DNA from 2 places in the Mesobacillus sp. S13 genome. Region 1 is predicted to be linked to the other one. Evidence: predicted binding sites of a transcription regulator. Region 1 holds the regulator's gene; the other holds the start of a gene.
What was found. The regulator Rex, encoded in region 1, represses fermentation and respiration genes when NADH is low (regulators of the CRP and FNR family bind a similar motif). The targets are predictions, from matches to a motif close to TTGTGAAATATTTCACAA.

Region 1 (7,534 bases):
CTCTGGATAAAATCCTGGAGCTTGGAGATTTCATCCTGCTGCTTCTCATACAGTTTCATGTCGCGTTCGTAATTCGCAGCTTTCTGATTTAAGTACGAGCTGTAATTGCCAGGAAACTTTGTCAGCTGATGGCGGGAAATTTCATAAACCTGGTTGACGACTTTATCAAGGAAATACCGGTCGTGGGATACAATCAAGATTGCGCCGTTGTAGCCCTGCAAATACTGCTCAAGCCACGATAGCGTGTCAATATCAAGATGGTTCGTCGGTTCATCGAGAATCAAAATATCCGGACGGGTCAATAAAAGTTTCGCCAATGCGAGTCTAGTTTTTTGTCCCCCGCTTAAAGTGGATATTTTTGTGGAATAATCAAAAGAATGGAAGTTAAGGCCGTGAAGGACGGAACGAATATCGGCTTCATATTGGTAGCCGCCTTTTTCCTTGAACTGGACCTGCAGCAGGTCATAATCTTTTAAAACCCTGTCGTATTCTGTCTGGTTAGAAAGAATGTCAGGATCCGACATCTTTTCTTCCAATCTGCGCAAGTCTTTTTCCATCCTGTGCAGATGGTCAAAAACGGCCAGCATTTCATCCCAGATGCTTTTCTCGGATTCCAGCCCGGTATTCTGGGCGAGATAGCCAATCATCGTCCCTTTAGGACGGATGATTTCTCCGCCATCATGGGATTCATACCCGGCAATGATTTTCAGCAGGGTTGATTTTCCTGCTCCGTTCCTTCCAACAAGCGCAACACGGTCGTTGGTCTGTATTTCAAACTTTATATTCGATAAAATAAGATCAGCAGCAAAATATTTTGATAGCTGATTAACCTGTAATAAAATCATTATTTTTCACCTCTATTGCCTTAGAGATAGTGTAACCCATTAATATAGGCACGGCAATATGTGCGAACTGCTATAGGTTATATGGTATTGAAATTTCACTTTGTATTGTGAACACTGAAACAAAGTTCACACACAAGTTTGACAAAATAGTGTATCATTTGATAGAAAGGAGCTTACATATGGCAGAATTTACTCATTTTAACGAAGAGGGCAGAGCAAAGATGGTCGATGTCAGTGAAAAACCGGAGACGGTCCGTACGGCAGTCGCCCATTCAAGCATAACCGTGAATGAAGATATATATGTGAGAATCACTGAAAATAAAATGAAAAAAGGGGATGTACTGGCTGTCGCGCAAGTAGCAGGCATCATGGCGGCGAAAAAAACGTCTGAAATCATCCCGATGTGCCACCCGATTCCACTGACAGGGATTGACCTTTCATTCGATTGGGAGCAAAATGGAAATGACTATGTTTTAAATATCTCCGCAGCTGTAAAAACAAAAGGGAATACAGGTGTGGAAATGGAAGCGTTAACAGCAGCTTCAGCATGTGCGCTGACTGTTTATGATATGTGCAAGGCCGTTGATAAGGGCATGGTAATTGGAAAGACCTATCTGGTCGAAAAAACCGGTGGTAAGAACGGCGATTTCAAGAGAGAAGAAAAGTTGAGATAGAAATACGGACAGGGTGGAGGATGGAGAATGACGAATGATGCTATGAAGATTCCGCAGGCAACCGCAAAACGTTTGCCGCTGTATTACCGGTTCTTATTGAACTTGCATTCTTCAGGAAAGCAAAGGGTATCATCAGCGGAATTAAGTGAAGCGGTAAAAGTGGATTCAGCGACAATCCGCAGGGATTTTTCCTACTTTGGAGCTTTGGGTAAAAAGGGGTACGGCTATAATGTCAATTACCTGCTGACCTTTTTCCGAAAGACGCTGGATCAGGATGAATTGACGAAGGTTGCCTTGATCGGAGTCGGTAATCTGGGAACAGCGTTTCTGAACTACAATTTTTCAAAGAACAATAATACGAAAATCGAGATTGCCTTTGACGTAGATCCAGGCAAAGTGGGCACGAAGATTGGTGACGTAGCAGTGTACCATATGGATGATCTCGACAAAGTTGTCGTAGAGGAAGGCATCCAGGTGGCAATCCTGACAGTCCCGTCTGCTGTCGCACAGCCGATAACAGACCGATTGGTGCAGGCAAATATCAAAGGAATCCTGAACTTCACGCCGGCGAGGCTGAACGTGCCTTCATCGATCAGGATCCATCATATTGATTTGGCAGTTGAATTGCAATCATTGATCTATTTCTTAAAGCATTACCCGACAGATACCGAACCAACAGAATCGGCAGAATAAAAAGTAGCTCCTTCAGAGGAAGGAGCTACTTTTTCTTTATATTCTTCAATTTGAAATGAAAAAGGATCATCCTGATGCCAGAACCAAAGTCGAACGTGGCAAGAGCCACTAGCAAGTAGCTGAAGAATCCCCATCCTGAATCGTTTACATTCTGGATGGCGAAATAGGTGAATAAGCTGCCTAACAAGATGTAGACAATGCCTGAAAATAAAGGCGATTGTTTCATAACTTAGAATCCCCCAATAAAACCTTGAATTTTCTCTGCTTCTTTTATCATTCTCTCAATGTCTTCCCTAAATACGGATTGAAGCAGAACAACCATTGTATTCATTGTAACATGGGCGATGATTGGCACGATGATCCGCTTTGTTTTTACATAAAGGAAAGCAAAAGTGAACCCCATTGCAGAGTACAAGATCACATGCTCTGGTTCCATATGTGCAAGCGCAAAAATAACAGAGCTGATCAATCCAGCGAAAAAGAAATTCATTTTCTTATGCAGGCTGCCGAAAATGATCTTACGGAAGACGATTTCCTCTAATATAGGGCCGATGATCGAACTGACCAAAATGACAACCGGGAACATTTCAATCAGCTTAATGATTTCCTGGGTATTCTCAGATCCCATTTCGATGCCAAGCATATTTTCGATATTGGCGGCGATTGATTGCGCGAACAGTGCGAGGAATACACCTGCGAAAGCCCAGGCGGCTGAGCTTGCTGGAGAGGACGCATCACGTAAGTCCGCATGAGATCTGCGTTCTTTCCTCAAAAGCAAAAGCACGATGACTAGTGTCAGTGAAAAGCTGATCACAAGCCAGTATGGAATCGAGAGGGTTTCCATTTCTTCCAGGCTCTTTCCCATTGCAGCACCGGTGAAGGCGACAATCGGGATGCCAATCAGGCTTGAAAGCTGCATGACTATATAGGCGATAATGATGTACCAATATTCCTTTTTCAATAGAAAAACTCCTTATCAATGCAGATAATATATGTCCTGAAATTTTACGTAATAATAAGCCGACCTGTAAAATAAAATACGAGGACAGCTTTGGTTTGGATAGACACTGTCTTTATTCTACTAATAAATGATTGGAAAGTTCAAATTGTAGGGTCAGGAGAAAAAAGGTGAAACCAAGTTTTAATCATTTTGGAATAGCACATACAGGATAAGGTGAATTATTTTTTGAAAAGGGTCGGAGGAAATATGATCTATTTGGAAACGTCAAGGCTGAAACTGCGTGACTGGTCAGCAGAAGATCTGGAGCACTTTGCAAAAATGAATGCGGACCAGGAGGTCATGAAGTATTTTGCCAATACTTTATCAGAAGAAGAAACGCATCAATTTTATCAAAACATCATCTCCGAGCTGGAGGAATGCGGCTATGGGCTGTATGCTGTTGAAGTCAAGGAGACGAAAGAATATATAGGTTTTATAGGATTTCACAGGGCAACTTTCGAAGCGGATTTTACCCCTTGTATTGAAATTGGCTGGAGGCTCAAGAAAGAGGCATGGGGAAATGGGTATGCAACGGAAGGGGCTAAGGCCTGTCTGGAGTATGGATTTAATGAACTGGGCTTTAGCAAGGTCGTCAGTTTCACAGCTGAGATCAACAGACCTTCTATAAATGTCATGAAAAAAATCGGCATGAAGCCCGTTAAGACTTTTCAACATCCTAAAGTGGATATGGGCAGTCCTTTGAAGAGGCATGTCCTGTTTCAAATAGAATGTTAAGGACGTCAGCAGAGAATTTTCCACGATTCGACAAGGGCATGGGAATCATAATTTTTTAAGAAAAAATCTTGCTTCACGCTTGCAAAAAAAATTGAGATTCATTATTATATAAATTGTGTTAGCACTCTATTGAGGCGAGTGCTAATAAAAATAATTTACATATAATTTGAGGAGGTTGTTTCACTTGATCAAGCCACTAGGAGATCGCATTATTATCGAGCTTGTTGAGTCTGAAGAAAAAACTGCAAGCGGTATCGTGTTACCCGACACAGCGAAAGAGAAACCTCAAGAAGGTAAAGTCGTAGCTGTTGGAACTGGCCGTGTCCTTGAAAGCGGCGAGCGTGTTGCTCTTGAAGTTGAAGTCGGAAACCGCATTATCTTCTCAAAATACGCAGGCACAGAAGTGAAGTACCAGGGAACTGAGTATCTGATCCTACGTGAAAATGACATTTTAGCAGTAGTAGAATAATCACTGCGATTATAAACAGAACTTTAAATTAAAAAATCTGAGGAGGTTTTTCTACAATGGCAAAAGAAATTAAGTTCAGTGAAGAAGCACGCCGCGCGATGCTTCGCGGGGTAGATTCTCTTGCAAATGCAGTAAAAGTAACTCTTGGACCAAAAGGACGCAACGTGGTTCTTGAGAAGAAATTCGGTTCACCTCTTATCACGAACGATGGTGTAACAATCGCGAAAGAAATCGAACTTGAAGATGCATTCGAAAACATGGGTGCTAAGCTTGTTGCTGAAGTAGCAAGCAAGACGAACGACGTTGCTGGTGACGGTACGACTACGGCAACAGTTCTTGCTCAAGCGATGATCCGTGAAGGTCTTAAGAACGTAACTGCTGGCGCTAACCCAATGGGCATCCGCAAAGGTATGGAAAAGGCTGTTATTACAGCTGTTGAAGAGCTTAAGGCTATCTCTAAGCCAATTGAAGGCAAAGCTTCTATCGCACAAGTTGCGGCAATCTCTGCTGCTGACGAAGAAGTTGGCCAATTGATTGCTGAAGCTATGGAGCGCGTTGGCAACGACGGCGTTATCACAATCGAAGAATCTAAAGGCTTCACGACAGAATTGGATGTTGTTGAAGGTATGCAGTTCGACCGCGGATATGCATCTCCTTACATGGTAACTGATTCTGATAAGATGGAAGCAGTTCTTGAAAATCCATATATCCTGATTACTGACAAGAAGATTGGCAGCATCCAGGAAATCCTTCCTGTCCTTGAGCAGGTTGTACAGCAAGGCAAGCCATTATTGCTTGTTGCTGAAGATGTTGAAGGTGAAGCACTTGCTACATTGGTAGTCAACAAGCTTCGCGGAACATTCAATGCAGTAGCTGTTAAAGCTCCTGGCTTCGGTGACCGCCGTAAAGCTATGCTGGAAGACATCGCTGCATTGACTGGCGGTGAAGTGATCACTGAAGAGCTTGGACGCGACCTTAAGTCTGCTACAATCACGTCTCTTGGACGCGCTTCTAAAGTTGTGGTTACTAAAGAAAACACAACAATCGTTGAAGGTGCTGGAGACAGCGCTGCTATCGAAAGCCGCGTGAACCAGATCCGCGTTCAAATGGAAGAAACAACTTCTGAATTTGACCGTGAAAAGCTGCAAGAGCGTCTTGCTAAGCTAGCTGGCGGCGTTGCAGTCATCAAAGTTGGTGCTGCTACTGAGACAGAATTGAAAGAACGTAAGCTTCGCATTGAAGATGCTCTTAACTCAACTCGCGCTGCAGTTGAAGAAGGTATCGTATCAGGCGGTGGCGTAGCGCTTCTGAATGTATACAACAAAGTATCTGAAATCCAGGCGGAAGGCGACGAAGCTACTGGCGTAAACATCGTCCTTCGCGCAATGGAAGAACCAGTTCGTCAAATCGCTCATAACGCTGGCCTTGAAGGATCAGTCATCGTTGAGCGCCTGAAGCGTGAAGAAGTCGGCACAGGCTTCAACGCTGCAACTGGCGAGTGGGTAAACATGATTGAAGCTGGTATCGTTGACCCAACTAAGGTTACTCGTTCTGCACTACAAAACGCAGCATCCGTATCTGCAATGTTCTTGACTACTGAAGCAGTAGTTGCTGACATTCCAGAAGAAGGCGGCGCTGGAATGCCTGACATGAGCGGCATGGGCGGAATGGGCGGCATGATGTAATCTGCCGCTTCACCCCTTTTTAAATAAAAGGCAAAAGCAAAGAGAAGCTCCCTGTAAGTTAAGTAAACTTATGGGAAGCTTCTTTTTTTGTTGTGCTGTATAAGCAGATAAATGAACCAACATACAATTTTTCGAATATGGTATTGCATAAATCAAATCAATACAGGGAGCAGGTTATGCAAAATCATTATCATTATTCGAATAACAGGAATTCGACTGTCGTAGCTTTTGCTAGAGGCGATGTGAATGGTGACAAGATTCCAGACGCAGTGTATGTTACTGGCATGAAAGAATCAGATGTTTCGATCATTAAAAACTTGACGCTTGTCATCCAGGACGGAGCAACAGGAAACCTCACGCAGGTTCCGCTTAATGAAAATATGGGGTATCATCCGACTCTGTTTCTCGGTGATTTTACTGGAGATGGAGTAAGGGATATATTGATCACCATAGCTACAGGGGGCAGCGGGGGGACAACTTACAATTATGTTTATACATTTGTTCATAACAATCTGCGCTTGTTATTCGATTCGGATGTCTATAACCAAATGTATCAATATGGGGTTACCTATAAAGATGACTACAAGGTTGAAGTGTTCAGCAGCCTAAACAACACAAAATATCTTATTGATTTGACTCTGAGAGAGCCGGAATATTTGAATGAGATATACGATACAAACGGGAAGCTTAAGTCAGCGGTCAATGGATGGGTGGATCCAATAAGCGGTTTATATCCAATCGACTTTGATTCCAATAAAATATATGAACTTTTGGCCTATCAGAAGATTTCAGGAAGATATCACGCTGATTCATTGGGCTTTATCCAGAATAGACTAAAATGGAACGGCTCCAGGTTCGTATTGGATTATCAAGATTTGGCGATTTTTGGTTCTCAAGTTGAGTAAACGGTGATAATCCATTTCAGAAATTTTGTTGCGGCTGATAGGCTTGTATATCGCTCTAAAAATGCCCGGCATCTACTTCATTCAATGCTGGGCAACCGACTTTTCAGAAGAGAAAATAATTCCTAACCGATATGTCGAATATCGTCAATTCTGGTAGAATGAAAATATAGCCGATATGACTCTTGCAAATATTGTTGAAACTCGTCATATTGGAGATAGGAGGTGCGATATGAGACACGATATACAACCGAATGAACAGGCATTCTCAACAAAAGAAGTGGCAGAAGCTGTTGGGATTGCAACCCCTACAGTTCGAAAGTACGGCCAAATCCTGGAGCGGAATGGATATGAGTTTTTGAAGGATGGCGACCGGAGGATTTTTGTCCAATCCGATATTAGTGCGCTTATAGCGCTGCGCGATACGGACAAGCCATTGGACGATACTGCTAAAGACCTTGTTGCCGAGCAAAAGGAGAGGCTGGATGAATCGGGCAGTACAGAGGTTGCAATCAACGATACATATGGGAA
Region 2 (7,534 bases), 2.2 Mb from region 1:
AACATTTTCCAGTGTGCCAATAAACTCACCTAATTTGGAGAGGTCCTCCATCTCATTGGTGATGCCCGGGACAAGGACATGACGGATCCAGATAGGTACTTGATGATCGGATAAAAAGCGAGCAAAATCCAATATATGATCATTTGCCATACCTGTCAGTTTGATATGTTTTTTTCGATTGATATGCTTTAAATCTAATAGGATCAGGTCAGTATAATTTAAAAGCTCTGCCAGCTGCTCCTGAAAAAGGGGAGCAGTTGAGTAACAACCTCCAGAAGAATCAATGGTAGTGTGTACTCCGAGCTTTTTGCACTCCTTGAAGAGTTCCGTAATGAAAGGAATCTGTAATAGCGGTTCACCGCCGCTAACTGTGATGCCGCCCCCTGATGCTTCAATGAAAGGCAGGTAGGCTTTTAAATCATCGATGATCTCGGAAACAGACATTTGTTTGCCCGTGCCAATTTCCCAGGTGTCTGCGTTATGGCAAAATTGACAGCGCAGGAGGCACCCCTGTGTAAAGATGACATAGCGAATCCCAGGTCCGTCTACGGTTCCGAAGGTTTCAATAGAATGAATGTTTCCGATCATGATGATTTCTCCTTTCTATAAAACAGGAGTTTCCGCCACAGGGGACGGAAATCCTGTTTCTTAACACATAATTTATTTACATTGTTTCATGGAATGTCCGGTTAATGACATCCAGCTGCTGCTCACGTGTAAGCTTGATGAAGTTTACTGCGTATCCAGAAACGCGGATTGTCAGCTGTGGATACTCTTCAGGATGCTCCATAGCGTTCAATAGAGTTTCTCTGTTGAAGACGTTGACGTTTAAGTGATGTCCTTCTTTGATCGCATAGCCATCAAGGATGGATACTAGGTTATTTGTCCGGCTGTCTTCATCTTTTCCAAGTGCTTTTGGCACGATGGAGAAAGTATTTGAAATGCCGTCCATTGCATAGCTGTATGGCAGTTTTGCTACAGATGACAGGGAAGCAAGAGTTCCTTTAGTATCACGGCCGTGCATTGGGTTAGCACCTGGAGCGAATGGTTCGCCAGCGCGGCGTCCATCTGGTGTATTGCCAGTCTTTTTGCCATAAACGACGTTTGAAGTAATCGTTAAGATTGACATCGTATGCATAGAATTGCGATACGTCGGATGCTTGCGCAGCTTTGTCATGAAGTTTTTCACGAGTTCAACCGCGATGCTGTCAACACAATCATCGTTGTTTCCATACTTAGGGAAGTCGCCTTCAGTTTCAAAATCAACGGCAATGCCGTTTTCGTCACGGATTACTTTTACCTTCGCATTCTTGATTGCGCTCAATGAGTCTGCTACTACGCTTAAGCCAGCAATACCTGTAGCCATCGTGCGAAGGACTTCAGTGTCATGCAGTGCCATTTCGATTCTTTCGTAGCTGTATTTATCATGCATATAGTGGATGACATTGAGAGTGTTAATGTAAAGGCCAGCAAGCCATTCCATTACATTATCGAATTTTTCCATGACTTCTTTGTAGTCAAGTACATCGGAAGTGATTGGGCTAAATGCAGGAGCCACTTGGACCTTAAGCTTTTCATCAACACCGCCATTAATTGCATATAGCAATGCTTTTGCCAGGTTTGCGCGAGCTCCGAAGAATTGCATCTGCTTTCCGATTTCCATCGCTGACACGCAGCATGCGATACCATAGTCATCGCCATATTCACAGCGCATCAAATCGTCATTTTCATACTGGATTGAGCTCGTTTTGATGGACATTTCAGCACAATACTTCTTGAAATTCTCAGGCAGGGCAGGTGACCATAGCACTGTCAAGTTTGGTTCTGGTGCAGGGCCGAGATTATCAAGTGTATGAAGGAAACGGAAAGAGTTCTTTGTAACAAGTGATTGCCCGTTATGCGCCATTCCGCCAATTGATTCTGTTACCCAGGTAGGGTCACCGCTGAATAATTCATTGTAATCAGGTGTACGTGCGAATTTCACCAGGCGAAGTTTCATGACGAAGTGGTCAACGATTTCCTGTGCTTCTTTTTCAGTAAGTGTGCCATTTTGAAGGTCGCGTTCAATATAGATGTCAAGGAATGTTGCAACGCGTCCAAGGCTCATCGCTGCGCCATTCTGTTCTTTGATTGCTGCAAGGTATGCGAAGTAGACCCATTGGAAAGCTTCCGTTGCATTAGTTGCTGGCTTGGAAATATCATAACCATAGCTCTCTGCAAGCTGCTTCAATTCATTCAATGAACGGTATTGCTCAGAGATTTCCTCTCTCAGGCGCATGGTGTCCTCAGTCATGACATTGCTAGTCATCCCATGGTCTTTCTTCTTTTGCTCCATCAGGAAGTCAACACCATAAAGAGCTACACGACGATAGTCACCAATGATACGGCCGCGGCCATAAGCATCTGGCAAGCCAGTAATGATTCCGGCTTTGCGAGCCTGAAGCATTTCCTTTGTATAAACATCGAATACACCCTGGTTATGCGTTTTACGGAAGTCGGTAAAGATTTTCTCGACTTCTTTATCCAATTCAAAACCATATGCTTCACAAGCAGCCTTAGCCATGCGAATGCCGCCGAAAGGCTGCATAGAGCGTTTGAAAGGCTGATCTGTCTGGAAGCCTACAACCTTTTCTTTTGACTTATCAAGATATCCTGGGCCATGGGAAGTAATCGTGGAAACAACCTTGGTATCCATATCAAGGACACCGCCATTGTCACGTTCCTGTTTCGTTAATTCCATTACCTGCTGCCATAATTGAAGTGTTTCTTCAGTTGCACTTTCTAGGAAGCTGGAATCACCAACATATTCAGAGAAGTTCCTTAGGATAAAGTCCCGAACATTGATTTCATCCTGCCAAGCACCATTTTTAAAGCCTTTCCATTGTTCCATTTAAGTTCACCTCTAAAATAGATGTTTATATAACAGTTACCACACTTTAATCATACTACGGATATAACAGTTTGAGTGTGACATATTTGTGAAAATATGAACAAGGTATGATTTATCTGTATTTTAGTTAAATAATTCAGGCGAAATGAAAATCTGTATTATAATTGGATTAGATAATTTCAGGTCTGTTATATAAGAATATCTTTATGTATATAATTCTATCAGGAAATTTTGTACCGTGTTTATAGTGTTATGTATGTTTTGTGTCATTTCCGGGGGAAAAGAAAAAACAGGATGAAATATCCTGTTCTTCACAAAGCTTAATCGACGACAATATAGGCAATCATTGGCCCATTATGTTCTGCTGAAGGGTGTGTGAGGCAGATCAGCCTGTACGTTCCTTCTTTATCAAATTGTAAGGGCACTACAGTTTCTTTCCCTTTTTTTACTACACCTTTAATATCAGTTCCTTCAATAATGAAGGGGTGTTCCTTTCCGTTGACTCCAAGAATTTTCAAACTAATCTTTTCACCTTTTTCAATGAAAATCGTACCTGGGTCCCATCGGTATGCCTCGATTTCTCTCCCATCATCGGTGGAAGATTTAAACTCCCCAGTCACCAAGTGGATTTCCCGGATCTGCTCATTCTGCCCTCCTATTGCCGGGGTGGCATCAGGCTTCAAGCTCAACCAAATAGATCCGATGATGGCAATGAAAGCGATTAGTGCGATAAAGTATAATGTTCTCCTTTTAAACACAAAGAAATGCATTGTTTTCACCTCCTTATTATCCTCTTTAAATATCTATGCTCGTCCCCTTGCTGAACTTGTCTAATTTTTTTTGAATATGTGTTGTATAGATTAACAAGGCAACAACAAACTATAGATTAGATACAAACCAAGGAGGAAAGTATGTACCGTTTATTTACGCATAATGATTTAGATGGAGTAGCCTGCGGAATCCTTTTCAGGCTTGCATTCGGTGAAAAGGCTGATATTCGTTATAACTCTGTTTCAGGGCTTAATTTTCAGGTGGAGAAATATTTTGAGAGAATGAATGACCGCATGAAAAAGGAAGATCACCTGTACATAACCGATTTATCTGTCAACCACGATGTGACGGAAAAAATAAATCAATTCGTCAGTGATGGGGGAAAGGCAAAATTGATTGACCATCATAAAACGGCATTGCACTTCAATGAATATAGCTGGGGCAATGTAAAAGTAAAGGATGAAGCCGGAACACTGACGAGTGCGGCATCACTCGTATATGACTACTTGGTTCAAGAAAACCACTTGATTAAAAATGGAGCGCTTGATGAGTTTGTTGAGCTTGTCAGACAATATGATACCTGGGACTGGGATATTCTCAAGAATTACAAAGCTAAGAATTTGAACGACCTGTTTTTTATGGTATCGATTGAAGAATTTGAAGAACGGATGGTACCTCGTCTGACATCTGGCGATACATTTGATTACGATGACTTTGAAAAGAAACTTCTGGAGATGGAAGAAGATAAAATCGAACGATATATCAGAAGGAAAAAACGGGAAATCATCCAAATCGAATCAGATGGCTTATATGGCGGAGTCGTCCACGCAGAATCCTATCACTCAGAATTAGGGAACGAGCTTGGAAAGGAATATCCACATTTGGATTATATCGCGATCTTGAATTTGGGTGGAAAGAAAATAAGCTTTAGAACGGTCCATGATGATGTAGATGTTTCGGCTGTGGCAGGAGAATTTGGCGGGGGTGGACATGCAAAAGCTTCTGGTTGTTCAATGAACAAGGAAGCCTATAACCGCTATATTGAACAAGCTTTTCCGTTGGATTCGATCAAGCAGGATGCATTTAGAAATACTTATAATTTAAAGGATTCGAAAAAGGGCTGCCTGTATGAAAATCGTGACCGGGAATTGTTCTTGATTTATAACGATGGAACCAGTCATTTTGTTCAGTTAGAAAGTAAGGAGCGGCATGGGCCTTTCGACAGTTTTGAATCAGCTGACCGCTTTTTGAAAAGAGAGTACGGTGCAGCTCTTGCAAGGGATGAAGTTTATATTTCCTATTTGGAAAATATCGTTTTTAATGGAAGGAATTGAAGTAGACTAGGTTGTCAAAATTATAGTGAATTTTATGGAGTTATTTGAATGTAGGTCATCAATGAAATTTATTGGTGGCCTGTTTTTGTGAAAAGTTGGATGGAGATAGTTTGGAATTTGAGCTTAATATGATCAACTTAAAAAGATTCATTTGAAGTTTACAATCTTTTCAGATTATTCCAGTTTGATTAAAAAATAATAACAGTAGACATCTTTCGACAGGATTCTGTTAAAATAGGTGAAGAGAATTGGACACTGGATGTGGTAGGATGAAGAACGTTTTTGGTCTGCTTATGTTGTTGTTAATTATCATGTATACTTCTGTAGATTTTGTAGCAGCAGAAGGCGAAGAAGCTCCTGATTTGACTTCTGAAGCTGCTGTTTTAATGGACACGCAATCTGGTGCGATTTTATTTGGGAAAAATGAAGAAGCAAGAATGTACCCTGCGAGTCTGACAAAGATTGCTACTGCCATATATGCAATTGAAACAGGTGATCTTGATGAGATAGTCGTTGTTAGTAAGGAGATTGAGAATATCGATGGAACAAGGGTGTATCTCAATCCTGGAGAACAAGTACCATTAAGGAAACTGGTTCAAGGTATGCTCATAAATTCAGGAAATGATGCTGCATTGGCGATCGCGATGCATTTGGACGGTTCTTTGGAGAGGTACTCAAAGAACATAAATGAGTTTCTAGAGACCAATACGGGTGTGGAAGACACCCATTTTGTCAATCCGCACGGTTTATTCGATGAGAATCATTATACAACAGCCAAAGACCTCGGGACGATCTTGAACTATGCCATGAATAATTCGGATTTTAGAGAAATATTTGGCACTAAAGAACTGGAATGGGATGGAGAATCATGGGATACAACGCTACTTTCCCATCATCGCATGCTTATAGGTGAAATACCTTATGATGCTGTCACTGGCGGGAAGACAGGTTTTGTGGACCAATCAAAGCAAACCCTTGCCACCACGGCTGATAACGGCATGTTGAAATTGACGGCCATATTGCTGAAATCGGATTACAAACGAAAAATATATGAAGATACTGTCAAGCTATTCGACTATGGTTTCGCTAGTTTTAAATCCTCTCGAATTAAGTCAGGGGAAACCTTCGCAAGTGGAAAACTTAAATTCAAAGCTAGTGAGGACCTCCTTTTGACTGAACCAATTGAAAATGGCAAGAGAGTGGTTGACAAAGAAGGGAATCTTAAGATTGAGGATAAGGATGGGGATATCATCCAATCCATTGAACTTAAACCTTTGATTGAAAAAAAACCTGAGGTAAAGAAGGAGGAACCGCCAAAGCCTGATCAAAGTGGATTGCTTTCTGTCAATACTTTATTGGGAGCCTTGGTACTTGTGGCTGCAGCTGGGGTGTGGGCAATCAACCGTAAACAAAAAAAGAACAGAAGATCTAGAAGCAGGTGATTAAGCCTGCTTTTTTTTTTCGGCCTGGTCCCTGAAAAGTAAAATATATGATTGTAAAGAGGCTTTACAAGGAATTAAAGTATTTTTACATTGTGTTAATAAGAGATTAATAGAGTCCTATTATAGTAGAGAGCGTAGTAAATAACTTATCTGGAGGTCTTAAAATGATTAAAGCTAACTTTAAAAAGAAGATTCTTCCGCTCGCTGTTCTATCAACTGTAGCGTTCGGCAGTATAGTGGGAACGTTCAACGCTGAGGCCAAAAATGATAAAAAAGATCATTCTGCAGAGATAAAAAATGTCATTTTCCTAGTCGGTGATGGAATGGGAGTTTCTTATACTTCTGCATACCGCTACTTGAAGGACAATCCAATAACACCTGAAGCTGAAAAAACTGAATTTGATAAATATCTTGTTGGCAATCAAATGACTTATCCAGAAGATCCTGAACAAAACGTTACTGACTCTGCTTCCGCAGCCACAGCAATGTCCGCAGGAATCAAAACATATAACAATGCAATTGCGGTTGACAATGACGGCTCTGAAGTAAAGACCGTTCTTGAAGCTGCCAAAGAAAATGGAAAGGCAACAGGCCTTGTAGCGACTTCCGAAATTACACACGCAACTCCTGCATCTTTTGGGGCGCACGATGAAACCCGTAAGAACATGAATGGCATTGCTGATGATTATTTTGATGAATTGGTAAATGGTGAGCACAAAATCGATGTCATGCTGGGCGGGGGGCTAAGCAACTTTGAACGTGCAGACAGAAATCTTGCGAAAGATTTCCAGAAAGATGGTTATAGCTATGTAACGAACAAGCAGGAATTGCTCAATAACACAAACGAAAAGGTGCTTGGACTTTTTGCGCCCGGCGGTATGGACAAGATGATCGATCGCAGTGAAGAAACTCCATCTCTTGAGGAAATGACAAAATCAGCAATTCAGCGTTTGAACAAAGACAAGGATGGCTTCTTCCTGATGGTAGAAGGCAGCCAAGTCGACTGGGCGGGTCATGACAATGATATTGTCGCTGCCATGAGTGAAATGGAAGATTTCGAGAAAGCTTACAAAGCAGCTATCGAATTCGCAAAGAAG

Region 2: pflB (formate C-acetyltransferase) is a predicted target of Rex. The motif match lies at 2,977-2,994, and genes of this name have one in related genera.

What each region holds. Positions count from the first base shown of each region.
Region 1 covers NZ_CP084622.1:248,354-255,887, forward strand. Annotated here, with positions in the region: gene LGO15_RS01405 (ABC-F family ATP-binding cassette domain-containing protein) at 1-845, opposite strand, end outside; gene moaC (cyclic pyranopterin monophosphate synthase MoaC) at 1,025-1,519, shown strand; gene LGO15_RS01415 (redox-sensing transcriptional repressor Rex) at 1,547-2,212, shown strand; gene LGO15_RS01420 (YdiK family protein) at 2,238-2,438, opposite strand; gene LGO15_RS01425 (CPBP family intramembrane glutamic endopeptidase) at 2,442-3,173, opposite strand; gene LGO15_RS01430 (GNAT family N-acetyltransferase) at 3,420-3,947, shown strand; gene groES (co-chaperone GroES) at 4,132-4,416, shown strand; gene groL (chaperonin GroEL) at 4,473-6,101, shown strand; gene LGO15_RS01445 (FG-GAP repeat domain-containing protein) at 6,278-7,006, shown strand; gene LGO15_RS01450 (hypothetical protein) at 7,236-7,534, shown strand, end outside.
Region 2 covers NZ_CP084622.1:2,859,035-2,866,568, reverse strand. Annotated here, with positions in the region: gene pflA (pyruvate formate-lyase-activating protein) at 1-588, opposite strand, end outside; gene pflB (formate C-acetyltransferase) at 665-2,890, opposite strand; gene LGO15_RS14620 (cupredoxin domain-containing protein) at 3,211-3,660, opposite strand; gene LGO15_RS14615 (DHH family phosphoesterase) at 3,802-4,995, shown strand; gene LGO15_RS14610 (D-alanyl-D-alanine carboxypeptidase family protein) at 5,265-6,437, shown strand; gene LGO15_RS14605 (alkaline phosphatase) at 6,602-7,534, shown strand, end outside.